DNA from 4 places in the Rosenbergiella sp. YN46 genome. Region 2 is predicted to be linked to each of the others. Evidence: predicted binding sites of a transcription regulator. Region 2 holds the regulator's gene; each other region holds the start of a gene.
What was found. The regulator PhoB, encoded in region 2, activates phosphate uptake and scavenging genes when phosphate is short. The targets are predictions, from matches to a motif close to CTGTCATAAAACTGNCNNAT.
Positions count from the first base shown of each region.

Region 1: a site for PhoB is predicted at 4,582-4,601, ahead of V3W49_RS02040 (heavy metal response regulator transcription factor). Genes of this name have one in related genera too.
Region 3: a site for PhoB is predicted at 3,393-3,412, ahead of V3W49_RS06960 (PhoX family protein). Genes of this name have one in related genera too.
Region 4: a site for PhoB is predicted at 3,241-3,260, ahead of kdgR (DNA-binding transcriptional regulator KdgR). Genes of this name have one in related genera too.

Region 1 covers NZ_JAZHEE010000002.1:82,474-90,368, forward strand. Annotated here, with positions in the region: gene cbl (HTH-type transcriptional regulator Cbl) at 1-352, shown strand, start outside; gene V3W49_RS02010 (hypothetical protein) at 479-835, shown strand; gene V3W49_RS02015 (LysR family transcriptional regulator) at 882-1,820, opposite strand; gene V3W49_RS02020 (hypothetical protein) at 2,252-2,383, shown strand; gene V3W49_RS02025 (molybdopterin-dependent oxidoreductase) at 2,524-3,291, opposite strand; gene V3W49_RS02030 (cytochrome b/b6 domain-containing protein) at 3,281-3,889, opposite strand; gene V3W49_RS02035 (hypothetical protein) at 3,904-4,527, opposite strand; gene V3W49_RS02040 (heavy metal response regulator transcription factor) at 4,666-5,337, shown strand; gene V3W49_RS02045 (heavy metal sensor histidine kinase) at 5,334-6,758, shown strand; tRNA gene V3W49_RS02050 (tRNA-Asn) at 6,814-6,889, opposite strand; gene mtfA (DgsA anti-repressor MtfA) at 6,990-7,775, opposite strand; tRNA gene V3W49_RS02060 (tRNA-Ser) at 7,867-7,895, shown strand, end outside.
Region 2 covers NZ_JAZHEE010000013.1:53,480-61,374, forward strand. Annotated here, with positions in the region: gene phoR (phosphate regulon sensor histidine kinase PhoR) at 362-1,654, opposite strand; gene phoB (phosphate response regulator transcription factor PhoB) at 1,678-2,367, opposite strand; gene sbcD (exonuclease subunit SbcD) at 2,708-3,910, shown strand; gene sbcC (exonuclease subunit SbcC) at 3,907-7,050, shown strand; gene mak (fructokinase) at 7,078-7,895, opposite strand, start outside.
Region 3 covers NZ_JAZHEE010000005.1:170,395-178,289, reverse strand. Annotated here, with positions in the region: gene V3W49_RS06970 (FdhF/YdeP family oxidoreductase) at 1-1,872, opposite strand, end outside; gene ampC (class C beta-lactamase) at 2,167-3,303, opposite strand; gene V3W49_RS06960 (PhoX family protein) at 3,462-5,420, shown strand; gene V3W49_RS06955 (alanine/glycine:cation symporter family protein) at 5,511-6,860, opposite strand; gene V3W49_RS06950 (NAD(P)H-binding protein) at 7,117-7,773, shown strand.
Region 4 covers NZ_JAZHEE010000002.1:230,025-237,919, reverse strand. Annotated here, with positions in the region: gene V3W49_RS02835 (MBL fold metallo-hydrolase) at 386-1,384, opposite strand; gene V3W49_RS02830 (YebO family protein) at 1,425-1,697, opposite strand; gene mgrB (PhoP/PhoQ regulatory lipoprotein MgrB) at 1,772-1,915, opposite strand; gene V3W49_RS02820 (YobH family protein) at 2,078-2,320, shown strand; gene kdgR (DNA-binding transcriptional regulator KdgR) at 2,357-3,148, opposite strand; gene V3W49_RS02810 (MFS transporter) at 3,325-4,695, shown strand; gene V3W49_RS02805 (hypothetical protein) at 4,683-4,877, opposite strand; gene htpX (protease HtpX) at 5,026-5,907, opposite strand; gene prc (carboxy terminal-processing peptidase) at 6,101-7,895, opposite strand, start outside.

The sequences.
Region 1 (7,895 bases), on a different contig from region 2:
CGTGACCGGCCGGTCGCGTATCGATGACGCTTTTTCCCGCCAGGGGCTAACGCCGGATGTGGTGCTCAGCGCCCAGGATTCGGACGTGATTCGTACCTATGTGGCGCTGGGGCTTGGTGTTGGGCTGGTGGCGGAACTGGCCGATAGTGACGACTGCGCTGAACAGTTGGTGCGACGCGACATTCGTCATCTGTTCGGGGCCAATACGGTCTGGCTTGGGGTTCGCCGGGGCCAGCTGCAGCGTAATTATATCTGGCGTTTTATCGCTCTGTGTAATCCTTCCCTGTCGCTGGAGGAAATTAAAGCGCGGGCGCTGAACGTGGACGATTACACGCCGGACTATCAGATTTAGCTTGGCTGAACCCGCTATTAAGTTGAGTGGCCGATATGCCGCTGCCACAATTCTTAACCGATATCCTTGTTGTCCGTTTTTCAGTATCTCTGGTCTCTTTTCCAATAAAATACCGGCAGGTGAAACATGAAAGCCTCTTCGCGTTATGTGTCTGTACGGGCTCTGATGACGGTTTCTTTTATTTCCGCCATTTTGCTGCTGCCCGTGGTATACGCACGGGCGACGACCGATACTGTTTCGGTCGTGAAGGCGGTCGATAGCTGCCCTCTGTACGTCGTGAGCATCGGAGAACACTATTCGGTGCTGCGCTCTATTAATTATCCGCTACAGCGCAACGATCGCCTGATAATGCGCGATCGCGGCCTTAGTTATCAGAATATCTATATTAAGGATGGCGATAAAAATGCCGGCTTTATGGGCATTTTTGAAATGAGTGATGTCGGTCGCCAGTTGGCGGAAAACTTCCAGAACGCTAACTGTTGATTCATCCCGGCATGATTAAAGGCGGCGCCATGATAGCGCCGTTTTTTTATTCCGGCGCCAGAGAGAGCGCATTTGCCGTCGCCATAAAGCTTTCACGCAATTTCTTGATGACCGTATCGTTGCGCCGTGATTTGAGATAGACGCAGTAGGCATGTACCGGGCGAATATCCTGATCGCTGAAAGGATGAATCTGAACAGGAATATGTTCCGAGAACTGACGGGCAATGACTTCCGGACTCAGGATAATCAGATCGGTTTGAGATACCAGGGTCAGACGATTAGTGATGGACTGAAGGGTAAAGTCGATCGTGATTTTTTCATGTCCCCAGGGCGTGGCCAGATAGTGGGCATATTTAAGCGGCGAACTCATACCGGCGCGCTCTACAAATGACATCTCCTGAATCTGATCCAGCGAGGTGAATTGGGTCATTCCGGGGTGATTTATACGGCTCACCACCACCAGCGGCGTACTAAAAATACGTTCGGTGACAAACGAACTTTCGGTAGCCGGCTCCAGCGTCAGCAGTATATCGGCCGCCCGGTTGCGCAGGCTTATCAGGTTCTCTTCGCTGTTGGCTAACTCTGGCAGCATCATCAGGCGCGATCCTGATGCCGGTAATTGAGTCGCGAAGGGCAGTACCATCATATATTCAAGCAGCTCGCTGCTGATGATTTTATAGGTATAGGCCGTTTCCGGCGCCGGGTTTTGCGGATTGCTGGTCAGGATATTACCCAGTTCGGTGATTAACGGCCGGAACTGTTCGTCCAGTTGCAGTGCCAGTGCCGTCGGTTTAAGCCGCTGGCCGCTGCGGTAAAATAGCGGATCTTCCAGTACCGTTTTCAGGCGGGTCATATTCTGGCTAACGGCGCTGGATGAAACGCCAAGCAGTTTAGCGGCGCCGGCCACCGTACCGGTACTAATAATGGCGTGTAGCGCCTTAAGCTGATTAAAGTCGAATTTAAATTCGGAAATGGGTGCGGACATTATTGGCGTTTCTCATTGGGTAGCGAAATTAGTTAAGTTCATATTAGCGGTTATTTAGCTCAGCCGATGCGTTGTCGCATCTGGCGGGGTGAAAAGATCGCATTTTGATGGCGGTCAGCATGTTTATTGACCCTGCCGACCGGCGCCAGTCCGGGAAGGGGCCGGACTTGCCAGAATCGCTGCCAGCGAATATTCAGCCTGACAATCCAGAGTCCTGGCCGCTGGCGTATCAGGTATATTCCGCCCGCTAGCGGCGCCAGACACAACAGCAGGCCTGCCAGCATAGGCCAGGGAGTACGCTCTCCCGCCTGTAGTATTTTCTCCTTGCCGGGCGATACTCCGAATCCAGACTCAATGCCCGATCGTAGCTGTCCAGCGCCTTTTGCCTGGCTTTTGGTTTCGCGTAGCTATTGGCAAGCCAGGGAACGATTGTGGGCGGCGGTCTGCGCAAAGGTGGCTGCGGCCCGGGGATAGTCGCCGGCGTAGTAACTGGAGATGCCGCGCCGCAGCGGATCCTGATAAAGGCGGACGACCCGGCAGCGCTGGCGGTGGGTCGGGGCTAAGAATACGAAGGGAAAAAAGAAGCGACAACTTAATAGGTGGTTAAGTGTCGCTAAACTTTCAGAGGGAAAAAGGCTTGTTTTTAATTAATAGTTAACTTTGAAGCGTAAAGGCGCGCTACAGGCTACCTCTACTTAAGGGGTTAAATACCGCTAAACCAGTTGTAGCCCTGATCTTCCCAGTAACCGCCGGGATTAGTATCGCTGACGAAAATAGCGGCGATGTGTTTGGCGTTTTTGAACCCCAGCTTGGTCGGCACCCGTAACCGTAATGGATAACCGTATTCCGCAGGGAGTGGTTTACCGGCAAAATCCAGCGCCAGTATGGTTTGCGGATGCAGCGCGGTGGCCATATCAATGCTGGAGTAGTAACGGTCTGCGCACTTAAAGCCGACGTAACGCGCGTTAAGATCGGCGCCGATATGTTGCAGAAACAGCTTCAGCGGCACGCCGCCCCATTGACCGATGGCGCTCCAGCCTTCAATGCAGATCAGCCGGGTTATCTGGCTTTGCTGCGGCAGGCGCTGTAACTGTTCCAGCGTCCACGGCGCTTTTTTCTCGACCTTGCCGGAGACTTCCAGTCGATAGTCGAGCAGATCCACTTCCGGCGTATTGTATTCCGGGTAAAAGGCGTTGAACGGAAAGGGGTCGGTAATCTGATCCGGGCGGTAAGTCTGGGCCAGGCGCTGGCCGCTGAACAGCCAGGACTGAACCCTGTCGTTCCAGCGCGACATGGCCCACAGCACTTTGTCGACCCGATCGCCGCTCTGCATATCGCATCCGGTTAGCATCGCCACGCCACCCAGCGTCAGGCCGGAGCGCAGTAGTAACCGCCGTTGTAGATTCACCAGCTGTTTTTTCTGATCCGGCTCCAGTGTGGGGGCGCGGCGGGGTTGAGTTTTATCCTTCACGTTTGCCTCCTGACAGCATGGCCCACAGGGTGGAGGGCACGATAATCACCATCAACAGATGGATGACGACAAAAAGCCCAATACCTGCCATGGCGAAAAAGTGGACGTAGCGTGCGGTATCAAAACCGCCAAAGGCGGCTACCAGCCAGTACAGCTGTACCGGTTTCCAGATGGCCAGCCCGGAAAGTACCACTAGCAGGCCAGGCGCCAGTACGCCCAGGTACATTAGCTTTTGAATCGCGTTGTACTGGCCGTGACGATGGCGCAGCCGCAGCGTTAATGTCAGCCAGATATCCTGGCGCAGCGCTGCCAGGCGCAGCGGCAGCAGGTCGTGGCGCAGGTGGCCGCTAAACAGACTCCACAGCAGATAGCACAGGGCGTTGAATACCAGCAGCCACATTACCGCCAGATGCCAGCCAATCGCGCCGCCCAGCCAGCCGCCCAGCGTCACCGCCGGGGGGAAGCGAAAGTCGAACAGCGGTGAAGCGTTGTAGATTTCCCAACCGCTCATAAACATGCAGACCATGGCGAACAGATTGACCCAGTGGGTAAGCCTGACTGGCCAGCGATGCACTGGTCGCGACGCGTTGGTTTTCATGTCGTCCTCCCGGATTACATTGGCGGTACGGTACCGTCTTTGCCAGCGGAAATGCGGGTGGCGACGCGCTCGCCTGCATCATCGGCGGCAGAGAACAGGACGATATGAGTACCGGGCTTCAACAGGCTGCGATCGCCGGGATCGATGGTCACAATCGGCGTATCGTCCGGCACGATGACATTTTTTTGCTGGTCACCGTAATTAACGGTCAGCGTGCGACCATTGGCGTTCACCAGCTTGCCAATCGTGCCGTTGGTCATGGTATTGATTTTGCCGTCGGCGGATTCCCAGGGAGAGTGGCCTTCGCCCGTTCCGCGCAGGCTGGCGGCGAATACGTGTACCTCAAGCGCTTTCAGGCTGCCGTCAGGCTGAGGAACGGCGGCGGTGCCGATAAAACTGTCTGGCTTGATATCCGCGGGCGAGCCCTTAGAAACGCTGAACACCTGGGTTTTGTCGTTCAGTTTGACGTCGACCTTTTCCCCTTTGCGGTCGGTCAGTTGCAGTTGGGCGTCAGAAACCTTATCGATGGTGCCGCGCAGCGGCGCAATGGCCTTTCCCTGCGCCTGCGCGGCGGCGATGCCGCTGCACAGCATCAGGGTGGACAGCAGTAAACCGGCGAGACGATGTCGTGTATGCATAAATCCTCCTGTAGTCGTTTGCAGATTAAGCATGGCTGAACGATTGGGACAGCACCATGTCTGTTTGATGACATTAATGTCATCAAACGGCGCTGCGGAAACTGTTACTCTGTTTGCGAAAGTAATGAGGTGGCGAGAATGCGCATATTAGTCGTGGAAGATGATACCGGGACAGGTAATTACCTGAAGAAGGGGCTAACAGAAGCTGGATATGGCGTCGATCTGGCGCGTGACGGTACCGACGGCTTATTCCGGGCGCTGGAGTATCGTTATGATGCGATTGTGCTGGATGTGATGCTGCCCGGGCTTGATGGCTGGCAGATTATTGACGTTTTGCGCAAGAAAAGCGATGTGCCGGTTCTGTTTCTGACCGCGCGCGATGAGGTGCAGGATCGCATTCACGGCCTTGAACTGGGCGCCGACGATTATCTGGTCAAACCTTTCTCGTTTACCGAGCTGGTGCTGCGGCTACGGACGCTGCTGCGTCGTGGAACGGTGCGGGAATCCGATCGCTATACTCTGGCCGATCTGCATATTGATGTGCTGCGGCGCAAAGTGACCCGCCAGGACACGGTGATTCCGCTGACCAATAAAGAGTTTATGTTACTGCATCTGCTGGTTCGGCGTGAAGGAGAGGTGCTGTCGCGCACCATGATCGCTTCGCAGGTATGGGATATGAATTTCGACAGCGACACTAACGTAGTGGATGTGGCGATTAAGCGACTGCGCGCCAAAATTGACCGGCCGTTTGATATCAAACTCATTCATACCGTGCGCGGGATAGGCTACGTCTGTGAGGTGCGTTCATGAGTTTGCTGGCCCGGCGCTGGCAGGCCACGTCGCTGACGCTGCGCAGCGCTATCCTGTTCGCCCTGGTCGCAGCGCTGGTGGTGAGCGCTGCTGGCGGCTACCTGTATAACGCCATGCGCCAGGAGATGATTTATCGTAGCGATCTGCAGGTGACCGGGCGAATAGAATATTACCGGAATGTGCTGGGCAAGCGCTTCCCGCTGGACAGGCTGGTGGCGAATACCGGGATGTTCGAAAATATGCTGGGCAACGAGCAGGACGTGTTAATTTTTCGGATTCAGGGGCAGGAGCCGTTAATTAACGTCAATCCCTCCAGGATTCAACTACCGCCGGTGACGCCAACGCCGAGCGATCGCCCGCAGCTGCTGAACGCGGTACGAACCGGGAAAACCCGGCAGGGAGTGCCGTTACGGGTGGCGTCTGGGCTGGTGAAGCTGGAGGATGGCAGGGTACTGCAAATTTCCGTCGCGCATGTGATGGTGAACGAGCAGAAAATGCTGGCGCGTTATCTGTGGCGTGTCATAGCGGCGGTGGCGACGGCCTTTCTGGCAATTGCGCTATTGGGCTACTGGGTGATGCGTCGCGAGCTACGGCCATTAAGGCGTATGGCCGCCGAGGCGGCGGTTATCACCCCCAGTACCCTGGCGACTCGCCTAAGCGAGCAGGACGCGCCGCAGGAATTACAACGGCTGATAGTCTCGTTTAATGCCATGCTCGATAGACTCAACGAAGGCTATCAGCGCCTGACCCAGTTTTCCGCCGATCTGGCTCACGAGATTCGCACGCCGGTGGGGGCGTTAATGGGGCAGTGCCAGGTGGCGCTGTACCAGCCGCGCAGCGTCGAGGAGTATGAAACGCTGTTATCCGGCAATATGGAGGAACTGGAGCGCATTTCGCGCATGGTGGAAAATATTCTGTTTCTGGCGCGCGCCAGTAATGCGCAATCGGCGCTGAATTACCGCAGCCTGGATATGGCGCAGGAGTTGCAGCGCGTAGCCGACTATTTTGAAGGGCTGGCGGAAGAGCGCGGCATTCAACTGATCTGCGAAGGGGAAGGACGACTATGGGCCGACCCCATGCTGTTTCAGCGGGCATTAAGTAATCTGGTCGCTAACGCGGTACGCTACGCCGATGAAGCGAGCCAAATCATTTTACGCGCCGACACAGAGCTAAACCGCCAGGTGGTACAGGTGATGAATCAGGGGCCGCCGATTGCCGAGGCGCACCTGGAAAAGCTGTTTGAGCGTTTTTATCGCGCAGATGCCGCGCGCAGCAGCCACGCCAGCGGGCTGGGATTATCGATTGTGCGCGCGATTATGACCCTGCACGGCGGCGAGGTTCGCGCCCAGTGTCGCCCGCAGCCGCCCGCCGCTCAAATCGTATTTAGCCTGATTTTCCCGCATGATGTCGCTAAAACGTGATGCAGCAGAAAGCAAAAAGCCCGCTTAAGTTGCCTTAAGCGGGCTTTTCTGAAAATGGCTCCTCTGACTGGACTCGAACCAGTGACATACGGATTAACAGTCCGCCGTTCTACCGACTGAACTACAGAGGAATTGCGTGAACGGGGCGTAGAGTAATGGGGCCGCTGCTGGCTGTCAACATTAAATCCAACTTTATGATTTGATTGACTAATTAAAAATCAGTTTGCCGGTTTAATGGACATGTCCGCCGTCGGATTTGCGCTCCTGCAGACGGGCCAGAGGATCCTGCCCGTAAAAGTGGCAGAAGCGCTGCCACAGTGATGGAAAGCGCGGGGCGAACAGTTCCGGAGCGCTAAAGAAGTATTCGGAGAGCACTGCGAAGCATTCAGCCGGGTCGCTGGCGGCATAGGAGTCGATACTGGCGGCATTTTCCCCCACCAGATCGATCTCTTCCTGAATGTTATCCATGGCGGCATGCAGAGAGTGCTCCCAGGCGGCTACCTCGCGCAGCGGAATAGGGGGAACGCCGCTGGGGCGGTCGCCGTTGCGCATATCGAGCTTATGGGCCACTTCATGAATGATGAGATTAAATCCGGAAGCGTCGAAGGAGTCCTGAATATCCAGCCAGTTTAAAACGATCGGCCCCTGTTGCCAGCTCTGCCCGGACTGTACCAGACGCTGGCTGTGAATAAGCCCCAGCTCATCTTCCCATTCGTCGTCTACCACGAAGGGAGTGGGATAGATCAGCACTTCGTGGAAGCCATCCAGCCACTCCAGCCCCAGAGACATGACCGGCAGACAGAACAGTAGGGCGATGCGAGCGCGCTTCAGAGGATCCAGTTCAAGACCCTGGAGTGCGACCAGCCGCTTTTGCTGCAAAAAACGTTCGCCTGATTCGACGAGCGCCTGACGTTCCTGGAGTGACAAGGCGGACAGCAGGGGAATTGAAAGAGCCTCTTCCCAGGGAAATGCCGGAAGAGAAGGGTCATGATTTAACTTCCAGGGCCACTTTATCATCGAAACCTGCTCGCAAAGTCGTCACTTAAACAAAAAGGATAGGGCCGGGGCTGTTAAAATGCCGAATTACCTGGCATTATTGCTACCCAACGGAGAGATGCCGGAGCGGCTGAACGGACC
Region 2 (7,895 bases):
TCGGGTTGCCTGTGGATGTGGTGTTGATTTCAGCAAATTTTTCCACCACGACCAGGTGGTGAAAAAGCGGTCTTATCAGAAAATGACAGTGAGAAACACTTCTCAACAAGCGCGGCGAAGAATTGTTTATCGATATACCACGCAATTCTGGTCAGTCTGACGATAATGGGGGCCAATTAAAACGCTTATAGCGTTTGAAGGCAAGAAGCGATCCCAAAACCAGAGCAATATGCCAAATATATAATTACAACCAGAGATATACACCAATCCTTCAACTTTAGTCCGGTTTATCATTCGAATAAAAAGCGAACAGCCGCCGGGGCCTTTTCCTGCGCTACCGGGAAAATTCCCCCTTCGTGCGTTAATGTCTGGGTTCAACGAGCAATCGCGCGGGAATCTGAAACGAAAAGCAGCAGCCCTGCCCGGGAACGCTTTCTATCTCCAGCCGGGTATCATGATGGCTCAGGGCGTGTTTAACAATGGCCAGTCCCAGGCCGCTACCGCCGCTCTGACGCGATCGGGCCTTATCCACCCGATAGAAGCGCTCCGTCAGGCGCGGCAGATGATGGGCCGCTATCCCCGGGCCATCGTCGCTGACGCTAAAGCGCGCCCCCAGCGGAGTACGCTGCCAGCACACTGCAATATTAGACCCGGCAGGCGTATGATTGATGGCGTTATAGACCAGGTTCGAGACGGCGCTGCGTAACTGTTCGCCATTGCCCCGCACCTTAAGTTGCGCATCCACATCGAAAGTGAAGTGGTGTTCCGGCCCCAGCGAGCGGGCGGCCTGCTCCACCTGGCGCAGCATATCCGGGATATCCACGCTTTCACTCAGATCCAGGGAGGGCGATGCTTCAATGCGTGACAGCGTCAGCAATTGCTGTACCAGACTGCTCATCCGCTGGGTCTGTTCTTCCATGGTCAACAGCGCCTTATCACGCAACGCGCCATCCGGTTCGCTGTCGCGCAGCATCTCCAGATAGCCCTGAAGCACGGTCAGCGGCGTGCGCAGTTCGTGGCTGACGTTGGCGAAAAAGTTACGACGAGCCCCTTCCAGTTGATGCATCTGGGTCACATCCCTGGCTACCATCAGCCACTGGCTATCGCTATAGGGCATCACCCGAAACTCCAGATGGCGGCCACTGTTCAGCACCAGATTCAGCGGTCGGGAAAAATCACGCTGTTTCAGATAATGGCTGAACTCCGGATAGCGCAGCAGGTTCAAAATGTTCTGGCCGTTATCATCTGGCCAGCGCAGATTAAGCAACTGCTGCGCCAGCCCGTTACACCAGAAGATGGTGCCCTCTTCGGTGGTCAGCACCACCGCATCCGGCAACGATTCGGCGCCGCTGCGAAAGCGTTTGATCAGATTCCCTAACTCCTTGCGCCGCTTCTTGTTGCGCATCTGCATCTGATGCAGGCCATAGAGCAAAGGCTCCCAACTGCCTCGCCCCGGCGGCGGTGTCATGCTGCGATCCACCCACAGCCACCAGGAGAGCCGCAGCAGATTATGAAAGTGCCAAATCAGAAGCCCCGTGACAGCGGCCAGTAAAAACCACGGCAGGTGCCCCATCAAAGCGCCAAGCAGCAGCGCCGGCAGGCAGCACAGCGCCAGCTCAAGCGCCAGCCTTTTCCACGACAGCCGTTCCAGCAAAAGCCTTACTCCTGAATAACCGGTTAATAACGGGTAGAAAAACGATAGCCGGTACCACGTACCGTCTGCACCATGCGATCGTGGCCGCTGCTTTCCAGCACCTTACGCAGGCGACGGATATGAACATCCACCGTCCGGTCTTCGACGTAAACATTAGTGCCCCAGACCTGGTTCAGAAGCTGTTCGCGGCTGTATACCCGTTCGGGATGCGTCATAAAAAAGTGCAGAAGCTTAAATTCGGTGGGGCCCATATCGAGCGGACGCTCGCCGTTCATCACCCGATGAGAAGTGGGATCGAGGCTTAACCCTTCAATTTCGATAGGCTCCTCTACCGCCATGGGAGAGATGCGCCGCATTACCGCTTTAATTCGCGCCACCAGCTCTTTAGGTGAGAAGGGTTTGGTCATATAATCGTCAGCGCCGGTTTCCAGCCCACGCACCCGGTCTTCCTCTTCGCCCCGGGCAGTCAGCATCACCACCGGTATGTCCCGGGTCATCGGCTGGCGCTTCAGATGCTTAATCAACTGAAGTCCGGAGCCGCCGGGCAACATCCAGTCCAGCAGGATCAAATCAGGCCAGGGTTCGTTAAGCCGTGCCACAGCGGCATCGTAATCTTCCGCTTCAAGCGGCAGGAAACCATTCTGCTCAAGCACGAAACAGACCATTTCACGGATTGGAGCCTCATCTTCTACCACCAGAATACGTCGCGCCATCATTCGCCCTGTCTGATTTTTTCTTGCCCTCGTCGCGAGGGTTCGGGTTGCCATTTTGTAATGCGCGCCATTATGCGTCACTTTTATGACAGATTTATGAAAAACACAGCCCTTTAATGACGCGCTCATTCCCGGATGCCGTCACAGAAGAGGCGCGCAGGCTCCCAGGTTGTTTATAATCCCCCTCGCGCTTTTTTGCCACCGGAACCGAAATGCCCCAAAATCATTCGCGTTACAGGAAGGCGGCAAGATAGCGTATCCCCGGGAGCATAGATAAGCTATGTGACCAGAATAAGCGAACGTCGCCAACGCACCTGTAGCTTGAAGGATGAAGGGAATTATGCGGATCATTCACACCTCTGACTGGCACCTCGGCCAGAATTTCTATACCAAAAGCCGGGCTGCCGAACATCAGGCATTTCTCGACTGGCTGCTGGAGCAGGCTGAACATCGTCAGGCGGACGCCATTATTGTGGCGGGTGATATTTTCGATACCGGCTCGCCGCCCAGCTACGCTCGCGAGCTGTATAACCGCTTCGTGGTCAAATTGCAGCAGACCGGCTGCGCACTCTATATTCTGGCGGGTAACCACGACTCGGTCGCGACCCTGAATGAATCCCGGGAGTTACTGGCCTGCCTGAATACCTGCGTGGTGGCAACGCCTGGCGATAAACCGCTGGAGATGACGCGCCGCGATGGCTCCGTCGGCGCCATTTTGTGCCCCATTCCCTTTTTACGACCGCGGGATCTGCTACAAAGCCAGGCGGGTCAAGATGGTCACGACAAGCAGCTCTCGCTGCTGGAGGCCATCAGCCAGCACTATCAGTGCCTTTATAATGCGGCGCTATCGCTGCGCGGTCAGCGCAGCCTCCCCATCATCGCCACCGGCCATCTGACCACCGTCGGCGTAACCGCCAGCGATTCGGTGCGCGATATCTATATCGGCACTCTGGATGCTTTTCCGGCCCGGAACTTTCCTCCGGCCGATTATATCGCCCTGGGCCACATCCACCGCCCCCAGAGCGTAGGCGGCATGGCGCATATACGCTACAGCGGTTCTCCCATCGCCCTGAGTTTTGACGAAACGGGCAAAGAGAAGAGTGTCAGCCTGGTCAGTTTTGAGGACGCCGCCCTGAGCGAAATCGAAGCACTTCCGGTTCCCGTCACCCAGCCGCTGGCGCTGATAAAAGGCTCGCTGGCGCAGATAGAACAGCAGCTTGAGGCCTGGCGCGACGCCCCCAAACAGCCAATCACCTGGCTGGACATTGAAGTGACCAGCGACGAATACCTGCATGATATGCAGCGCCACATTCGCCAGTTGACGGAAGATTTGCCGCTGGAAGTGGTGCTGATTCGCCGCAGCCGCGAACAGCGTCAGCGGGCTATCGACAATCAACACAAAGAGACCCTGAGCGAGCTGAGCGTAGACGATGTCTTTAGCCGCCGCCTGGCGCAGGAAGGGCTGGATCCCGAGCGGGAAACGCAGCTGCGGCTGCTGTTCGCCCAGACTCTGGAAACCCTGCATCAGGAGGATGAAGCATGAAAATTTTAACCCTGCGCCTGCGCAACCTGAACTCGCTGCGCGGCGAATGGAAGATTGATTTCAGCGCCGAACCCTTCGTCAGTAACGGCCTGTTTGCCATTACCGGGCCGACCGGTGCCGGGAAAACCACCCTACTGGACGCCATCTGCCTGGCGTTATATCACAAAACGCCGCGCCTGAGCGGCATCTCCCAGAGCCAGAACGAGCTGATGACCCGGGACTGCGCCGACTGTCTGGCCGAGGTGGAATTTGAAGTCCGGGGCGTAGCATATCGCGCTTTCTGGAGCCAGAACCGGGCCAGAGGCCAGGCGGACGGCAAGCTCCAGGCTCCCAGAGTAGAGCTGGCGCGCTGTGACAGCGGCGAAATTCTGGCGGACAAGGTCAAAGACAAACTGGAGCTTCAGGAACAACTTTCCGGGCTGGACTACGATCGTTTCACCAAATCGATGCTGCTCTCTCAGGGGCAGTTCGCCGCCTTCCTCAATGCCGATGCCAACACCCGGGCGGCGCTGCTCGAAGAGCTGACCGGCACTGAAATCTACGGTCGCCTGTCAGCCCGGGTTTTCGAACAGCACCGCCAGGCCAAAAGCGAACTGGAACAGCTGGAAGCCCAGGCAGGCGGCGTCACTTTGCTTGACGAAATCCAGCGGCAGCAGTTAACTCAATGTTTGCAGGCGCTCACTGACGAAGAGAAAGTCCTGTCCGGCGAACAGCAGCAGCGCCAGCGCCATCATCAGTGGCTACAGCAATTAGCTAGGCTTCGCCAGCGGCGGGAACAGGCGCAGCATGCCCTGAACCAGGCCCGCCAGGCGCTGGAACAGGCCGGGCCGGATCTCGCCCGACTGGCGCGAGCGCTGCCCGCCGCCCGCCTACAGCCCCTGTGGCAGCAGCGTCAGCAGCAGGCGCAAACGCTGGAGGCCACCCAGCAGCAGCAGCGTCAGATAGCAACACAGCTTCTGGAGCGGCAGACCCGCCGCCGCCAGATTCGCCGCGGCGCCCGGCATCAGGCCGATGACCTTCGCCAGCGCCATAAAACGCTGGAAAACTGGCTAAGCGAGCACTCACATTTTTCCCGCTGGCGCGATGAACTGGCGGGCTGGCGCGCCGCGTTCAACCAGCGGCAGCGGGATCAGCAGCAACTTACCGCCCTCGCCAATACCCTGAAAGAGCTGGATGAACGACTCAGTCAACTTCCTGAAGCCGGCCCCAACGACGGGCACGTCCAGGTGAGTGAGCATTTACAAAAGATGGCGACGGAGCGCCCGCTGCGTAGCCGTCTAGCGCTGCTCCACTCGCGCTTCGCCCCTTTGACCCAGCGTCAACAGGAGCTGCATAAAGAACGGCAGAGCCTCATCGCCCGAATCACCGAACAGGAAAAAACGCTGGAAGAGAAACGCACAGCCTTTCGCCACAAAAAACAGCTGGCGGAAGAGGTGCAGAAGATTTGCGCCCTGGAACAAACCATCGTCAGGCTTCATGACGAGCGTGCCCGGTTGCAGCCGGAGCAGCCCTGCCCGCTGTGCGGCTCCACTCAACATCCCGCCGTCGAACGCTATCAGTCTCTGGAGCCCGGAGAGAATCAGCAGCGTCTGGCACAGCTGGAACGTGAAACAAGCGCGCTGGCGGATCAGGGCGCCGCGTTGCGCGGCCAGCTGGAGGCCTGGCAGCAGCGCCGCGCCCAGCTGGAAGTCGATGGCAAACGGCTGACGGAAGAGCAGAACGAACTGGAAAAAGCGTGGCGCCAGCTCAATAGCGAACTCGGCACCAGTTTTGCCACGACGGAACCGGTTAGCCCCTGGCTGGAACAACAGGAACAGGAAGAGCTGCGGCTGCGCGCGCTGCTGCAACGCATTGAGCTGGAAACGCAGTATAAAGCGACGCAGGCACAGCACCTGTCGCTAACCGAAGAGCAGGAGCGTCAGTTGCAGACAATCCAACAGAATCTGGCGACGCTGGGCCTGACCTGGCCCGATACCGGCCATGAATCGGCGTGGCTTGAGGCCCGCGAGTCGGAAAGCCGCCAGTGGCAGCAGCATCAGGAACAGCTTCCTCAGCTCCAGACCCGGCTACAACGCATGGAGCAGGTACTCGCTACCCTGCCCCAGGAAGAGGAGGAAAACGACGTCGAGCCCGTTCAGGTGCCGGACGACTGGCATAAAGTTCACGATGATTGCCTGTCACTGGCAGGCAGAAGCCAGAGCCTGGCGCATCAGGAAAAAGAGCAACGCCAGCACCTGGAAACCGCCAGTCGCGACTTCAGCCAGCGGCTTGACGCCAGCGATTTTGCCAATGAAGCGGCGTTCCTTGCCGCCCGGCTGGACGACGATAACCTGCAGGCGCTGGAGCAACGCAAAATCGCCCTGGAAAGGGCCTGTCATCAACAGCAAACCCTGCTGGACGAAGCCGAACGCGCGCTGCGCGACAGCCGGGAACAGCGCCCGGAACAGGCCAGCGAACAGGACGATCCTGCGCTTATCGCCCGGCGGCTGGAGGCGCTGGCCGGCGAGCTTCGCGCCAACGCGGCCCGCCAGGGGGAACTGCGCCAGCAGCTGCGCCACGATGATGAAAATCGCCAGCGTCGCCAGAGTCTGATGGCGCAAATCGCGGCAACTCAACAGACGCAGGAAGAGTGGAGCCACCTGAATCATCTGATTGGCTCCCGGGAAGGCGATAAATTCCGCCGCTTTGCCCAGGGGCTGACGCTGGATAACCTGGTCTGGCTGGCAAACCGCCAGTTAACCCGTCTGTATGGCCGCTATCTGCTGCAGCGCAAAGAGAGCGACTCCCTGGAGCTGGAAGTCGTGGATACCTGGCAGGGTGATGCGGTGCGCGACACCCGTACCCTGTCGGGAGGAGAAAGCTTCCTGGTGAGCCTGGCGCTGGCGCTGGCCCTTTCCGATCTGGTTAGCCACCGCACCCGCATCGACTCGCTGTTCCTTGATGAAGGGTTTGGCACCCTGGACGCCCGCACCCTGGATATCGCTCTCGATGCACTGGACGCCCTGAACGCCAGCGGCAAAATCATTGGGGTGATAAGCCACGTAGAGGCCATGAAGGAGCGCATCCCGGTGCAGGTCAGAGTCAGGAAGATCAACGGGCTGGGCATCAGCCGTCTGGAAAGTCAGTTTGCCGTGAAGTAGCGGCGCCCCGCAGGCGTCGCCAAATGCTCAGCCGTTAAGCGGCCACAGCCAGGCGGCACCGCGTACGCCGCTGGAATCGCCGTGCTGCGCCTGCAGCACCGGGGTTGCGCATTCGCCGCCAAATACCCAGGATTTCATCAACGGCGGCACCGTGCGGTACAGACGCGAAACGTTGCTCATGCCACCACCCAGCACAATCACGTCCGGGTCGAGGATGTTCACCACATGCGCCAGCGATTTCGCCAGCCGCTGTTCGTAGCGCTGAATCGCAAGCGAGGCCCTGTCGTCCCCCTGCTCCGCCAGGGCCATTACTTCAGCGCCACGCAGCGCGTTGCCGCTCAGGCGCTGATAATCTCTGGCGAATCCGGTGCCGGAGATAAAGGTTTCGATACAGCCAGCCTTCCCGCAATAACAGGCCACTTCGTCGCGGTAGCGCAGTTCGTCATCGTCCATCCACGGCAGCGGATTGTGGCCCCACTCCCCGGCCACCGCATTGCGGCCGTCATGGCAGCGCCCGTTCAACGCCAGCCCCGCACCACAGCCGGTGCCAATAATCACGGCAAAAACACTCTGCGCGCCGGCGGCGGCTCCGTCTACCGCTTCAGAAACCGCCAGACAGTTAGCGTCGTTGGCGATTCTTACCTCGCGCCCCAGTCGCCGGGCCAGATCCTTATCGAAAGGCTGACCGATAAGCCAGGTGGAGTTAGCGTTTTTCACAAGACCAGTGGCAGGAGAAATCGCGCCGGGGATGCCCACCCCAACGCTGCCACGCTCACCGATATGTTCTTCCGCCATCGCCACCAGCGCGGCGATGGTCTCAATGGTTTGTGAGTAGTCATCATGCG
Region 3 (7,895 bases), on a different contig from region 2:
AAACATCGCTTTGCCGGTGGGGGTCGGCCAGACCCGACGAGTTGGCGGCAGCGGCATACGAAATCCGCCAGGGCGACGAATGCGTTCGTTGTAGCGCTCAAAACCGGGAATGGTCTGCTCGATCAGATCGCGGATTTTGTCGTAGTCGGCTACCAGCTCCATCCAGTCCACCCGGGTTTCCCGGAGCGTGGCCTGGGCCATGCCGGCCACAATGGCTGGCTCGGAGCGCAGCAGTTCAGAAGCCGGTCGTAGTTTACCCGCAGAGGCATGTACCATCGACATGGAATCCTCAACGGTAATCGACTGACGGCCGCTCTGCTGAATATCCAGTTCGGTGCGCCCCAGGCACGGCAGAATAAAGGTCTGTTTCGCCACCAGCAGATGGGAACGGTTCAGTTTGGTGCCTATATGTACGCTCAGATCCAACTTCTGCATGGCGGGAAAGGCGCGTGTGCGGTCGGGCATCGCCACCGCGAAGTTACCCCCAAGGCAGATTAGCGCCCTCGCCTCGCCGTCGATCATCGCCTGTAGCGCTTTTACCGCGTCGTGACCGTGGCGCTGCGGCGGCGTAAAGCCAAATACCCGCTGCAGGTTAGCCAGAAATTCGGCCCCCGGTTTTTCGGTAATGCCCACGGTACGGTTGCCCTGCACGTTGGAATGGCCGCGCAGAGGGCAGATCCCGGCTCCTGCCTTGCCGATATTGCCACGCATCAGCAACAGATCGGCAATCAAGCGCACGTTGGAAGTCCCCTTATTATGCTGGGTGATCCCCATCCCATAGGTGATGATGGTGGCGCGAGAGCGGGCATAGAGCACGGCAACCTGTTCAAGTTCCTGACGCTCCAGGCCGGATTCACGTTCGATCTCTGTCCAGCGGGTCTGGCGCAGATCGTCGGCAAAGGCCTCGAACCCCTGCGTGTGCTCATCGATAAACTGGCGATCCAGGATGCCGCCCTGCGCTTCCTCCATGGCCAATAGCGCTTTGCCAATGCCCTTCAGCGCTGCGGCATCCCCCCCGGCCTTCACCTGATAGTAAGTGGTGGCGATATTGGTAGAGCGTAGCGTCGCCATCTCGATAACGTCCTGGGGATCGGCGAAACGCTCCAGCGCCCGCTCGCGCAGCGGATTAAAGACGATCACCGGAACGCCGCGACGCGCCAGTTCATGCAGAGTGCCCATCATGCGCGGGTGGTTAGTGCCGGGATTATGGCCAATCGAGATCACCAGCTCGGTATCGTCAAAATCTTCCAGTGATACCGTTCCCTTACCAATGCCGATCGACTGCGGCAGCCCGACGCTGGTCGACTCGTGACACATATTGGAGCAGTCCGGAAAGTTATTGGTGCCCAGTTCCCGGGCGAACAGCTGAAACAGGTATGCCGCTTCATTCGATGCCCGACCAGAGGTGTAAAACTCCACCTGATCCGGCGCCATATCGCGCAGGTTTTCGCCGATACGCCGGAATGCTTCCTCCCAGGGAAGCGGCCGCAGGGTATCGCTGGCGCGATCGTAAACTAACGGATGGGTTAGTCGACCATAACCTTCCAGTTCAAAATCGCTTTTACTCAACAGCTCTGTGACGGTATTAGCGGCCAGAAACTCCGGCGTGACGCGCTTACTGGTGGCTTCCCAGGTCACCGCCTTGGCGCCATTTTCACAGAACTGAAATGTGGATTTATGCTCTTTATCGGGCCAGGCGCAACCCGGGCAGTCAAAACCGTCCGGTTGATTGGTTCGCATCAGGGTAGCCGGGGCATTGAAAGCGTCCATCTGCGTACGCACTGCAATGGCCGTCGCCTTTAATGCCCCCCATCCTCCCGCCGGGCCGTCATAAGGACGTACGCCAGGCACGGCGCGTTTTTTATTATTCATATGCACTCCTGAATCCACATTTTATGATTTACAGCATTCCACACCGCGCTCAGGTAATCGCAGTAAAGGTCACGGTTTATTTCCTTCGACGGGAGCAAATAACCCTGGTATCAGTGTCTGAATTGACGCGCAGTGGGCGATGATGGTGCCGTTTTGTTAACCAAATAGTAACACTCAGGGGGAATATGTATAATCAATGTTATCTATAAAGTGTTAGATGTAACTTATTTGCTTAACTGAAGCTAAAACCCCGTTCAGTTTCATTTGAGGGGGCCTTCCCCCCCTCGCCTGGATTTACTTATCGGTTAATTTGCCGATAATGTCCCTTACCAGCCGCACCCGGTCGTCATTAGGGAACCACTTATTGGCCAGCATAATTACGGCAGTCTTTTCCGCCGGGATAAACACCGCATAGGTGGAAAAACCGTTGGTGGAGCCGGTCTTATTGTACCAGGTACTGCCGCTGGCAATCTGGGGCGGCATGATGGCGCTGGTGCGCATTCCATTCATAATCCGGCTGCCGCTGTTACCTGCCACCAGCCTTTGTTCACTCACAGGCCAGGGATAATATTCCCACATCATGGCCTGGGTGAAGTCCCGGGTATGAAAATAGCCCTGATGGGTAGCAGAAATCGCTGTCTGCCAGTCGCTATCCACCTTCTGCTCGCCCATGTTGATAGCCAGCCAGCGGATCAGATCGGCAGAACTGGATTTCAGGCCGTAAGATTCGGCATCCAGCGGCCCTGGCGTCACCCTGACCGGCTGGTCTTTTTTGTTATATCCCTGAGCGTAGTCCCCCATCTTGTTCGGTGGTACTTCTATCCAGGTATGGTGCATCCCCATGGCTGGTAGCAGGCGCTTTTCCATGGCTGTTTTAAAGGGCAGATCCAGTTGCCGGGCGCTGATCATTCCCAACAGCCCAATGCCGAGGTTAGAGTAAACCCGGCGGGAACCTGGGGGCGAAGGTAGCCGCCAGGCTTTATACCAGGCCATCAGTTGCGGGGTATTCTGCACGCTGTCCGGCACAAATAGCGGCAGACCGGAAGTATGGGTCGCCAGGTTGAGCAGCGTGACCTGGTCTAAGGCGCCATTCTTTAGTTCCGGCATTCGGTGGCTGACCGGGTCGCGCCACTTCATCTTTCCCTGCTCTACTGCATAACTGGCCAGAGTAGCGGTAAATGTCTTGCTCAGGGAGCCTATCTCAAACAGCGTATTTTCACTGACCGGCGCCTGGCTTTGCTTCGAAGCCACACCGTAGTTATAGAAACGGGTTTTGCCGTCGCGCAGCACCGCAATCGCCATGCCCGGTAGCTGATATTTAGCCATTACCGGTTTTACCGCATCGTCAATCGCGCTGTCACGCTGTTGAGCCATCGCGCTGAACGCGCAGCACAGCGTCAGCCCGGCAGCGATAAGTCGCATTGTTATCATCATAATGCCCTTTTTTGTTGTTAAGGTGTTACAGCCAGCAGCGCCTGGATCATTCCGGTATACGGCAATTAATGCAACCACAAGATGTAATGTTATAAAACTGTAATAAATGGCTCTTACACTGCTTGCTGGTCAAGTCACTGAGACAGGAAGCCATAATGAGCAGACCTTTAACCGCCGTATTTAAACAAGAGCACCGGGAAGAGATTAGCAACCATAGCGATAATCGTGCTTTTTCCCAGGTTGTCAGCGCCAGTTTTTCGCGACGTCGCTTTTTACAGATGGGTATGGTTGCCGGCGCCGCCGTAGCCCTGCCGTCATTACTGACACCGCAATACGCAAATGCGAAAAGTCGGGTCGCCCGCGCGGTCTCGCTGGGTTTTTCCAGTATTCCGGTCTCTTCGGAGGATCGGGTCATTGTGCCCGAAGGCTATATCGCCCGCCCCTTTTACCGCTGGGGAGATCCGGTAGGCCTGCACAACAATATGCCGAGCTTTAAATCCGATGCCACCAATAGTACCGCTGAACAGGCAGCTCAGGCAGGCATGCACCATGACGGTATGGCCTGGTTCAGCCTGCCTCGTGGTTCTGATAACGTCGAACATGGCTTGCTGGCGATGAACCACGAATACATCGATAACGGCCTGCTGTTTCCGGATGGTATGGCCGACTGGCGGCTGGACAAAGCCCGCAAGGGGCAGAATGCCATGGGGGTTTCGATTATCGAGGTTCAAAAGCGTGCGGATGGCTGGACGGTGGTTCGCCCTTCCGAATATGCCCGTCGTATCACGGTCGGAACGCCAATGCAGCTTTCCGGCCCGGTGCGCCATCATGCGCTGATGAAAACCGCCGCCGATCCGGCGGGCGAGACGGTGCTGGGTACCATGCAGAACTGTTCCTGCGGGCATACGCCATGGGGAACTTACCTGACCTGTGAAGAGAACTGGTCGGATATTTTTGTGAAGCGTAGCACGCGGAATACGCTGGAGCAGCGCTACGGTATCAGCGACAGCGATGAATCCTACCGCTGGAATGAGGTGGATGAGCGCTTCAACGTCGATAAAACGCCCAACGAGCCCAATCGTTTTGGCTGGGTGGTGGAAATCGACCCCTATGACCCGAACTCCATCCCGCGCAAGCATAGCGCGCTGGGGCGTTTTAAGCATGAAGGTGCCACTGTGACGCTGGCGGACGACGGGCGCGTCGTCGTTTATATGGGGGACGATCAGAAGTTTGAATATATCTATAAGTTTGTTTCCGACGGTCGTTACGAGCCGGAAAATCGCGAATCCAACCTGCGCCTCCTTGAGTCCGGCACCCTGTACGTGGCTCGTTTTAACGACGATGGCAGCGGCGAATGGCTACCGCTGGTGCACGGAAAAAACGGTCTTGATGCCGACAATGGTTTTTTCAGCCAGGCTGAGGTGCTAATCAAAACCCGACTGGCGGCTGATCAACTGGGGGCCACTAAAATGGATCGTCCGGAGTGGATTGCCGTCGATCCTTATCATAACGCCAGCGTCTACTGCACGCTGACCAACAACAGCGAACGCGGCGATAAAGGTAAAGCACCGGTCGATGCCGCCAATCCCCGGGCGAAGAATTTATTTGGTCATATTATACACTGGAGCGAAGCCGACGACTCACCGGCCTCTACCCGCTTCCAGTGGGATATTCTGGTGCTGGCAGGCCGTACCGACACTGACGATCAAAGCGCCAAAGGCAGTATGCAGGGAGCGGCCTTCGGCAGTCCGGATGGTCTCTCTTTCGATAATCGCGGCGTACTATGGATCCAGACCGATGTGTCATCGTCCACCATTAATCAGAAGGCCTATACCGGCATGGGCAACAACCAGATGGTAGCCACGGTGCCCGGCACTAACGAATACCGCCGTTTCCTGACCGGCCCCCGGGGCTGCGAAATTACCGGTATTGCTTTTACGCCGGATAACCGCACGCTATTTATCAATATCCAGCACCCGGGCGAAGGTGGTGATGTCTCTGACCCGAAGAACCCCCAGGCGGTTTCCAGCTGGCCGGATGCCGAACCCAACGGGCGGCCCCGTTCGGCCACCGTGGTGATAACACGGGAAGATGGTGGAATTATTGGCACCTGATAATGAAGGCCGCCTTCTGGCGGCCTTTATTAATTCAGAAACAGAGCGCCGGAGCCGTCTGTAATCCTCTCCCTGGAGAGGGAACGTGCCTCAGATAACGGCGGCGTTAACATCACGGATATGATCCCGGGTCAGGCGGTACACGACCGGGCTCAGAAAGGCCAGCGCAATTAAATTGGGAATGGCCATCATGGCGTTCAGGGTATCGGCAAGCAGCCAGACAAAGTCCAGCGACTGAGTGGCACCTACAGGCAAAGCGATGATCCAGGCAATACGAAATGGAACGATCGATTTAGGCCCGGCAAGAAACTGGATACATTTTTCACCATAAAAACTCCAGCCCAGAATGGTGGTGAAAGCAAAGATTGCCAGCGCTATAGCCACAATGTAGTTACCACCGGGAATAGCGCTGGAGAACGCGACCGATGTGAGCGTTGCTCCCGTTTCGCCGCTCAGCCACTGACCGCTGATGATAATGGTCAGTCCGGTGACCGAGCAGACGATAATGGTATCAATAAAGGTACCCAGCATGGCGATCAGCCCCTGACGAATTGGATTCTGGGTTTTTGCTGCCGCGTGAGCGATAGGCGCGCTGCCCAGCCCCGCTTCGTTGGAAAAAACGCCGCGCGCGACCCCGAAGCGAATGGCGGCCCATACTGCCGCCCCGGCAAAACCGCCCTGGGCGGCCACCGGCGTAAAGGCGGATTTAATAATCAGCTCGAACGCCGCCGGAATGGCGGAAGCATTCAGCGCCAGTACGATAATTCCGGCGCCGAAGTAACCGACCGTCATCACCGGTACCAGTTTGCCCGCCACGTCGGCAATACGCTTAATTCCGCCAATCAGTACGGCGCCGACCAGAATCACCAGAACAGCGGCGGTTATCCAGTGAGAAACGCCAAAGTTACTGTTCAGGGCATCGGCAATGGAGTTGGCCTGCACCGTATTGCCGATGCCAAATCCGGCGATACTGCCGAAAAAAGCAAACAGGGTTCCCAGCCACATCCATTTCGCGCCCAGTCCATGCTTGATATAGTACATGGGGCCGCCGACGTGATTGCCATTTGCGTCCTGTTCGCGAAAGCGTACTGCCAGCACCGCTTCGGAATATTTAGTGGCCATCCCCACCAGCGCCGTCATCCACATCCAGAACAGCGCACCGGGCCCACCCATCACGACCGCAGTTGCCACCCCGGCGATATTTCCGGTGCCAATTGTCGCCGAAAGTGCGGTCATCAGCGCATTAAAGGGGGATATCTGCCCTTCTCCCCGATGCTGGTTTCGTTCGAACAGCAGCCGGAAGCCGGTGCCTAATTTACGGATGGGCAGAAACGCCAGCCGGATTTGCAGGAAGATGCCAATGCCAAGAATGCCAATCAGCATTGGTACCCCCCATACTACGCCGTTTATGGCCGACAGCCATGATGTGATGAGTTCCATATCTCGCTCCTGAACGTTTGCAATGTCATTACGTCAATTATTGTTATGTCAATTTGTTACGGAGATGTAACTCAAAACCGGCGCCGATACCAATAGCAAATCCCAATGACTCTAGCTGGCTCACATTAACGATTTCAGTCCTTGCACTGTTGAAAAAAACAGCTATGGAATGTGACGTTGTCACAAGAAACAATGAAAATCCCCCCATCAGATGCTACCTTACTGCGTGATGTCCCACTTTCCGGAGCAAACGCGAATGAAAAAAGTCTTTATTATCGGCGGCGCAGGTAATGTCGGCCGCAGTCTGGTGCAACAGCTTTCCCGAACGGGCCATCAGGCACTGGCGATGTACCGTCATCCTGAGCAGGAAGCGGCGCTTAAACTGCTGGGTGCCACGCCGGTTCCTGGCGATCTACTGGCGCTGGATGAAGCGGCGCTGGCGGGCCTTATTGCCGGCAGCGATGTGGTGGTCTTTAGCGCTGGCGCGGGCGGGAAAGGTGGAAAAGAGATGACTGACGCCATCGATGGGCGCGGGCTGGAAAAGGCAGTAGCTGCCGCTGAAAAGGCTGGCGTATCGCGCTTTTTGTTGGTTTCCGCCTTCCCGGAAGCCGGACGCGGTAAAGAAAATCCTTCTGATACCTTTGAAAACTACATGGCGGTGAAAAAGCAGGCCGACGTGCATCTTGCCGCCAGCACGCTGGATTGGGTGATAGTGCGCCCCGGCACCCTGACCAACGATACGGGTAGCGGTCGCATTCATGCTGGACTTGCCATCGCCTATGGCAACATTGCGCGTGAAGACGTGGCAGCGACTCTCGCCGCCCTGGTCGAAACACCCGCCGTCAGCCGTAAGATCATCGAAGTGACCGAAGGTGACACCCCTGCGCTTCAGGCCGTGCAAGGGCTGGTTTAACGTGCGGAATACTCGTCATAAAGCGCGATGTTTAACAGGCTCAGATACTCACCCAAATGTCCGATTTCCGCGCAGCTATTGGTAAATATCGAAAAATCGCGGTAGTTCGCTGCCGCTTTTAC
Region 4 (7,895 bases), on a different contig from region 2:
ACCCTACCGCGCAGAACAAGGCCTTAAGCCCCGCTTCGTCACGACTTTTTCACCATAGCTCAAACACTTCCGCTCGTCCAGACGAACACTCAAAAAGTCGTGCCGCCTCGCTTTTTTGGTTATATCTTTTTCGGTAAACATATAACAGAAAGTAATGGTCGAACGACCGCGAGTTAAGTTTAGCTGCGAACATTCGGATTCGCCAGTTTGCTGTAGATAATAAAATTTGAGCAGTTCAACAATATATTGCACCAGAATAATGACGCTTTAATGACAGTGCATCAAAATCGTGCAAGGTCTGCACCGCAATATAAAACACCATAAGTCATCGCTGAGATAATACTGAAATAAAATAATCACAGGATCGTCATACAATAACACTTCTTTATTTCCGCTCGAGCGTCAAATACTGACCAATGCGCAGCGGGCGGAAATCCGCCTCTTCCTCCTCCCCTGCTGCGCTAAGCGCCGCGCGCAATTCTCGCGGTGGCGCATCCAGCGACTCGTCCGCCAGCTCAAAAACGCCCCAGTGTACAGGAATAGCAATAGGCCGCCCAATCGCCTGCCACAGCGCCACGGCATCCTGAGGGCCCATATGGTGATAGCGCATAAACCAGCGCGGCTCATAGGCGCCAACGGGGATCGCCGCGCCATCCAGTACCCCAAGGCGCTGCGGGATCTCCAACAGCAGTTCGCTGTAGCCGGTATCGCCGCTGAACCAGAAGCGTCGGTCGGCGCTCTCTGCCACCCAGCCACACCACAGCGAGCGATTGCGATCCCAGGGAGTACGCATGCTCCAGTGGCGCGCCGGCACGGCAGTCAGCGTAATACCATTCAACTCATGGCTCTGCCACCAGTCGCGCTCGACAACCCGACGGATCCCCCGGCGCCGAAACCAGGTTCCCAGCCCCACGGGAACGAAGAAGACGACATTCGGAAAGCGGCGATGCAGCGATCGGATGCTGGCGCAGTCCAGATGATCATAATGGTTATGAGAAATCAGTACCGCATCGAGATGCGGCAAATCATCCGGCTTAAGGGCCAACGGCGTCCGGCGTTGAGGCCCCCAAAAGCGAAGTGGAGAAGCGCGCAGAGAGAAGACAGGATCGGTCAACAAATAGCGGCCATTAAGGCGCAGCAATAGCGTGGCATGTCCCAGCCACCAGACGGCGTCGCTATCGCCCTGAATTTCGGCATATTGCCACCAGCGGGCGATAAAGCCGGGATAGCCTTCTGCGGGAGGCCTGGGCAGGCCCTGCTCACGCCGCATTTTGCGCCAGCGCTTTAAATCGCCGGGCTGTCGCCGACCCGGCTCGATATTACGAAAACCATCGGGAAGGTGGTGCGCCAGTTGGGGATCATACCAGGGGTTTTTCCAGGGCATCGGGCCTCCGCGGAATCAGCCTCTGGATGATATAGCAGATTCAGCGCTCCGCGACCAGTCGCACCAGCTCCTCATCGCTATCGTCCGAAACCAGCGCCGGCACTTCCTTTTCTGGTTCGCTGGCCTCACACAGGCGACGCAACAGCGCGTTCTGACGTTTCTGCTGCTCAAGCATCGCTTCCAGCAGCGCGACCTGCTCACTGGCCCTCACGCTCGCGCGATTCACAAAAAACCACACCACCAGGCCAACGACCAGTATCAGTCCGGAAACCGCCAGCGACGTCACGTTTAACGTATTCATGAATTCATTCATTTAACCACCTCAAACAAACCCGAATTCTACCGCGGGTCCGTCCGGGACACCACCCGGGTGAGCGCCTGCGGCGGCTACCAGGGAATAAATTTATTCACGACGCAAATACCGTTGAAGAATGGTTCATCCTGATCGCACATAGCGTTCAACATCTGAGTCCACATCAGCAGGCAGGCGATAAGGACGACTATCAGGATAATCCACCAGTATTTTCTCACAGCGACTCCATCGTTATTGGGCATGGTATGCTATTATCCTGGCATCCGCAGGTTAAACCAAACTTCACTCATTCAGCGTTTCCTTTAGGAATCATCAGATTGTTAAGCGCTGCCTGCTGATTTAACCTGGTTTTGCATATCAATATCAAATAAGAGGGAATAATGCGCATCCTGATTCGTATCATTATTGTGCTGGCGCTCATCTGGATTGGCTTATTACTGAGCGGCTATGGGGTGCTTATCGGCAGCAAGGAGAATGCTGCAGGGCTGGGGCTGCAGTGTAAGTATCTGACCGCCCGCAGTACGCAAACCGTTCAGTATGTTCATACCGACAGCGGTATTATTGGTATTACGGACTGCCCGGTGCTGCGTAAAACCGGCGATGCAGTCGACGACGGTAAATAAGTGAATACGGCCCCGCACAACGCGGGGCCGTATTCATCAGAACGGATAGTCGTGATAGCCCATCTGCTCCGAGATATTGCGCGCGGCGCGATGCAGCATCGCCACATATTCATGCAGCTTTTCCTCTGAAAAGCGCAGGGTCGGGAACGAAATACTCAGACCAGCAATCACCACGCCGAAACGGTCGAATACCGGCACCGCAATGCAGCGCAGTCCTTCTTCCTGCTCTTCGTTATCTTCGCCGTAACCCACCTCTTTAACGCTATCCAGTACCGGAAGCAGCTCTTCAGCGCTGCCGATAGTGCGGGAAGTGCTGCGGGTATATTCTATCTGAGAGAGAATTTCCTTCACCTCATCGCGGTCACGCCAGGCCAGTAGCACCTTCCCGATAGCGGTACTGTGCAGCGGATTGCGGCGGCCAATGCGCGAATACATACGCAGGTTATACATCGAATCTATCTTGTGGATGTAGACGATACTGTCTTCATCCAGCGCGCCAAGATGGATGGTTTCCTTCGTCTGACGCGACAGTTCGCGCATCTGAATATCGGCACTACGAATCAGATCGACATTCTGCAGCGAACGGGCGCCCAGTTCAAAAAGCTTCAGGGTCAGGGAGTATTTTTCAGATTCCCCTTCCTGAGCGACATAACCGAGCGATTTCATGGTCTGTAAAAAGCGGTATACCGTACTTTTCGACATCATTACGCGCTGCGACAGCTCGGTTATCCCTATCTCGCGCTCTTCTCCCAACGCCTGAAGAATACCGAACACCTTCAGGACGGAAGAGACCGAATCCGGCTGTTTATCCAAATCTGCAACTGCCATTCATCACCTCGGCGCAACTTGTTTTATAAAAATCAGAACTGGTTTTTAGTATAATTGGCCCCTTCGCGATCCGCAATCGATCCCGGCCTGTTTCGTTACAAATCTGCGACATGCACCAGAACCTTCAGTGATAAACTGGTCTCTTTATTAAACTTTTGCCACTGATTCGTCATTTTATGGAAAAAACTCCCGCAGACGGCATGCCGCTGCCCCAGCGCTACGGCGCCATTATCACCATTGCTCTGGGCATTATGATGTCAGTGCTTGATGGGGCAATCGCCAATGTTGCCCTGCCGACGCTGTCTCAGGAGCTTCAGGCCAGCCCGGCCAGCACCATCTGGGTGGTTAACGCCTATCAAATGGCCATTATGGTCGCGCTGCTGTCATTCTCTTTTTTGGGTGATATGGTCGGCTACCGGCGTATCTACCGTTACGGGCTGGCGCTGTTCAGCCTGACGTCGCTGATGTGCGCCCTTTCCCCTTCCCTGGAGTGGCTAATTGTGGCACGGGTACTCCAGGGGTTGAGCGCCGCGGCACTGATGAGCGTGAATACGGCGCTGATTCGCCTGATCTATCCACGCGCCCGGTTGGGGCGTGGGCTCGCTATTAACGCACTAATTGTAGCGGTCTCCGCCGCAGCTGGCCCTACGGTCGCCGCCGCGATTCTGTCAGTCGCCACCTGGCACTGGCTGTTCCTGATTAACCTCCCCATCGGGGTCTCAGGCCTGATTCTGGCATTGCGCTGGTTGCCCGCCAATACTGAAAAACAGCATCAGCGTTTCGACCTGACCAGCGCGCTCATGAACGCCCTGACCTTCGGCCTGCTGATTGGCGCGCTGAGCGGCTTTGCCCAGGGACAATCGCCGCTGCTGGTGGCCGCGGAGTTTATCGCGTTGTTGATTATCGGCACGCTGTTCGTGCGCCGCCAGCTGCGTCTGGAAGTACCGCTACTGCCGGTGGATCTGCTACGTATTCCGATATTTTCGCTATCGATGGCCACCTCCATCTGTTCATTTATCGCCCAAATGCTGGCGCTGGTCGCGCTACCGTTCTGGATGCAGGGGGAGCTGGGCCGCAGCGAAGTAGAAACCGGATTGCTGCTGACGCCGTGGCCCATCGCCACCATGCTGGTAGCGCCCATAGCCGGGCGGCTGATCGAACATGTTCACGCCGGGCTGTTAGGCGCTCTGGGGCTCTTGCTGTTTACCGCAGGTCTGGCAGCGCTGGCGCTACTCACGGATACTCCTGGCGATATGGACATCATCTGGCGTATGGCCCTGTGCGGCGCTGGCTTCGCCCTCTTCCAGTCGCCCAATAACCATACGCTAATCTCCAGCGCTCCGCATAACCGCAGCGGTAGCGCCAGCGGGATGCTGGGCACTGCGCGCCTGACCGGGCAGAGTATCGGGGCCGCGCTGGTAGCGCTGATGTTTAATTTTTTCCACGATAGCGGTACGCAGTCCGCCCTCTGGCTGGCGGCGAGCTTTGCCTGCATTGCTGCGATCATCAGCAGCCTGCGCCTGCGACAACCCCGCTACCGGGCGTAAAAAGGTTTATCGTGCTTTAGCGTGGAATATTTAAAAATGGAAGCAAAAAACCAGCAGAACAAGACGATATGGTGGGCTGTTCCGTTCACTTTGAGTTTCTGCTTCTCAGTTGATTCATCACCGCTGAACGGGCCAGCTGGCAGCGCATGTAAAGCCCAATCCCCCAGCCCCGCAAACAGCATAAGCAAGCTCACCTTAAAGTAAACGGAATTTTCTCCTGCGCGGTATATTCACCCAGAAAATGAGCTAACCACGCTAACCTCATCTTCATGCTAATCCGCGATGAACCTAAAAAAAGCGCCATTCGGCGCTTTTTTATTATTCCCCAAATTACTTCAGGTACTCTCCGCTACGCAGCGCTTCGATACGCTTATCGAGCGGCGGGTGGCTCATAAACAGTTCGCTGAAGGACTTACCCTTACCGTTGATGCAGAATGCCATCATACTGCTGGCTTCCTGCGGCTCGTAGCTGGTCTTCAGACGCTGCAGGGCTGCAATCATCTTCTCACGGCCCACCAGCTTCGCGGATCCGGCGTCGGCGTGAAACTCCCGGTAGCGCGAGAACCACATGGTAATAATACTGGCGAGGATGCCAAATACCAGTTCCAGCACCATAGAAACCGCGAAGTAGATCATCGGGTTGCCGTTGGAGCTTTCGCCTTCATCGCGGTTGCCGCTCAGGAAGCCGGCAGCCAGCTGCGCGATAATACGTGAGACAAAGATTACGAAGGTGTTCACTACCCCCTGGATCAGCGTCATCGTCACCATATCGCCATTCGCCACGTGGCTGATTTCGTGGGCAATAACCGCTTCGGCTTCATCCTGATTCATGTTTTGCAGCAACCCCGTGCTGACCGCGACCAGGGAGGCGTCGCGACGGGCGCCGGTAGCGAACGCATTGATATCCGGCGCATGATAGATAGCCACCTGCGGCATGGCGATCCCCACCTGCTGCGCCTGACGGCTTACGGTTTCCAGCAGCCAGCGTTCCGTCTCGTTACGCGGCTGTTCAATCACTTCCCCACCTACCGAGCGCAGCGCCATCCATTTGGACATCATCAGCGACACGATAGAACCGCCAAAGCCAAACAGCAGCGCCATAATCAACAGACCGGTAACGCTACTGGACTGAATCCCTGTCAGGCTTAGCACAATCCCGAAGACGACCATCACAGCAAGGTTGGTCAGCAGGAAAAGCGCGATTCGCATCATAATTTTTTTAACCTCGTTTAAACAAAACGCACTACGCGATTCCTCACATCGTGAGGTGCGAAAGCGTTATTTTCAACGATCGGAGGCCGTCAGGTGACGAAAAAGACATATCTTTACATTTTGTAGCATTTAGCTAACGCAATACAGAGAAAGGCTAAAAAAACAGGCACAAAACTTTGTGCCTGTTGAGGGATTATTGTGCGCTTTCGGGCTGCTGAGCCGGCCGCACCTGTTCCATTTTCGCCAGATCGCTGGCGATATGAACCGTCTCGTCAAGATAAGGATCCGGCTCCTGGTAATTTTTGGGAAGATCGTCGATTTTCTTCAGCAGCGGCTTACCTTCTCGCTTCAGGCGATCGTTAACGCGCATCAGACGGGTCGCCTCTTCTTCATCGTTCTCTTTTTCACGCTGGGCGTAGTTCAGAGAGATGATGTTGCGTTTCGCCTTCATCGCGTTGTAGCGCTCGATATCCTTCATAATGAACTGGAACTCCGGATCTTTAGCGATCCGCTGCTGATGCAGTTTCAGCAATTCGGGTTCAAATCCTTTCAGATCTCCCGCCTGTACCCAGGTCGCCGGTTTAATGCTATCCCAGGGCAGCGCGTTATCCTCGAATTTCTCGCCGGTCTCCGTATCCTGGCTGGCAGTCGGCATAGGAATATCCGGAGTGACCCCTTTACGCTGGGTACTGCCGCCATTAATTCGATAGAACTTCTGAATGGTGTACTGCACCGAACCCAGCGCCGGCCATTCCGGACGCAGCATCTGATCGTAGATACGGTTGAGCGAGCGATACTGCTGTACGGTGCCCTTGCCAAAGGTCGGTTCACCGACGATCAGCGCCCGACCATAATCCTGCATCGCCGCCGCGAAAATCTCGGAGGCCGAAGCGCTAAAGCGGTCGACCAGCACCACCAGCGGCCCTTTGTAATAGACTACGCCGTCTGTGTCGCTATCTTCACGCACCTTGCCGTTATTGTCGCGCACCTGCACCACCGGCCCGCTCGGAATGAAGAGTCCGGAAAGCGATACCGCCTCCGTCAGGGCGCCGCCACCGTTCGAGCGCAGATCGATAACCACGCTGCTGACGTGCTGACGAGACAGTTTCTGAAGCTGCGCCTTCACGTCATCGGTCAGACCGACATAGAAGCCTGGAATATCCAGCACGCCGATCTTCTCTTTACCGACGTGTTTCACCGACATCTTCACCGCCCGATCTTCAAGGCGGATGCGCTCGCGGGTCAGAGTGACGATACGAGTTTTGGTGCCTTTGCCCGCCGGCAGGATTTCAAGACGCACCTTACTGCCTTTCGGGCCTTTGATCAGCGCCACCACGTCATCCAGACGCCAGCCGATCACATCCTGCATGGATTTACCCGGCTGCCCTACCCCAACGATACGATCGCCGACGCTCAGTGATTTGCTTTTCGCTGCCGGACCGCCCGCCACCAGCGAGTTAATGACGGTATAGTCATCGTCCATCTGCAGCACGGCGCCAATACCTTCGAGCGACAGGCTCATTTCGGTATTGAACTGCTCGGTGTTGCGCGGCGACAAATAGTTGGTGTGGGGGTCTATTTCGTGAGCGAATGCCGTCATCGCCAGCGAGAAAACATCTTCGCTCTTGGTCTGCGCCAGTCGGCGAATGGCTGAGTTATAGCGACGCGACAGCGTGTCGTGAATCTCTTTATCGCTTTTGCCGGTCAGTTTCAGCGTCAGTTGATCGTACTTAACCTTAGCGTCCCACAGCTTGTTAAGCTCGGCTTCGCTGGTCGGCCAGGGCGCCTTGCTGCGATCGAGATTAAAGGTGTCATTGCCGGTAAAATCCATCGGCCTATCGAGCACCTTCAATGCGTATGAGTAGCGCTCAAAGCGACGCTTTTGTGCCAGGTTAAACAGATCGTAGAAAACGTCCAACTGTCCGCTGCGCAGCTCATCGCCAATCAGGCTCTTCTTCTTCGCATATTCGTCGATATCACTGGCCAGC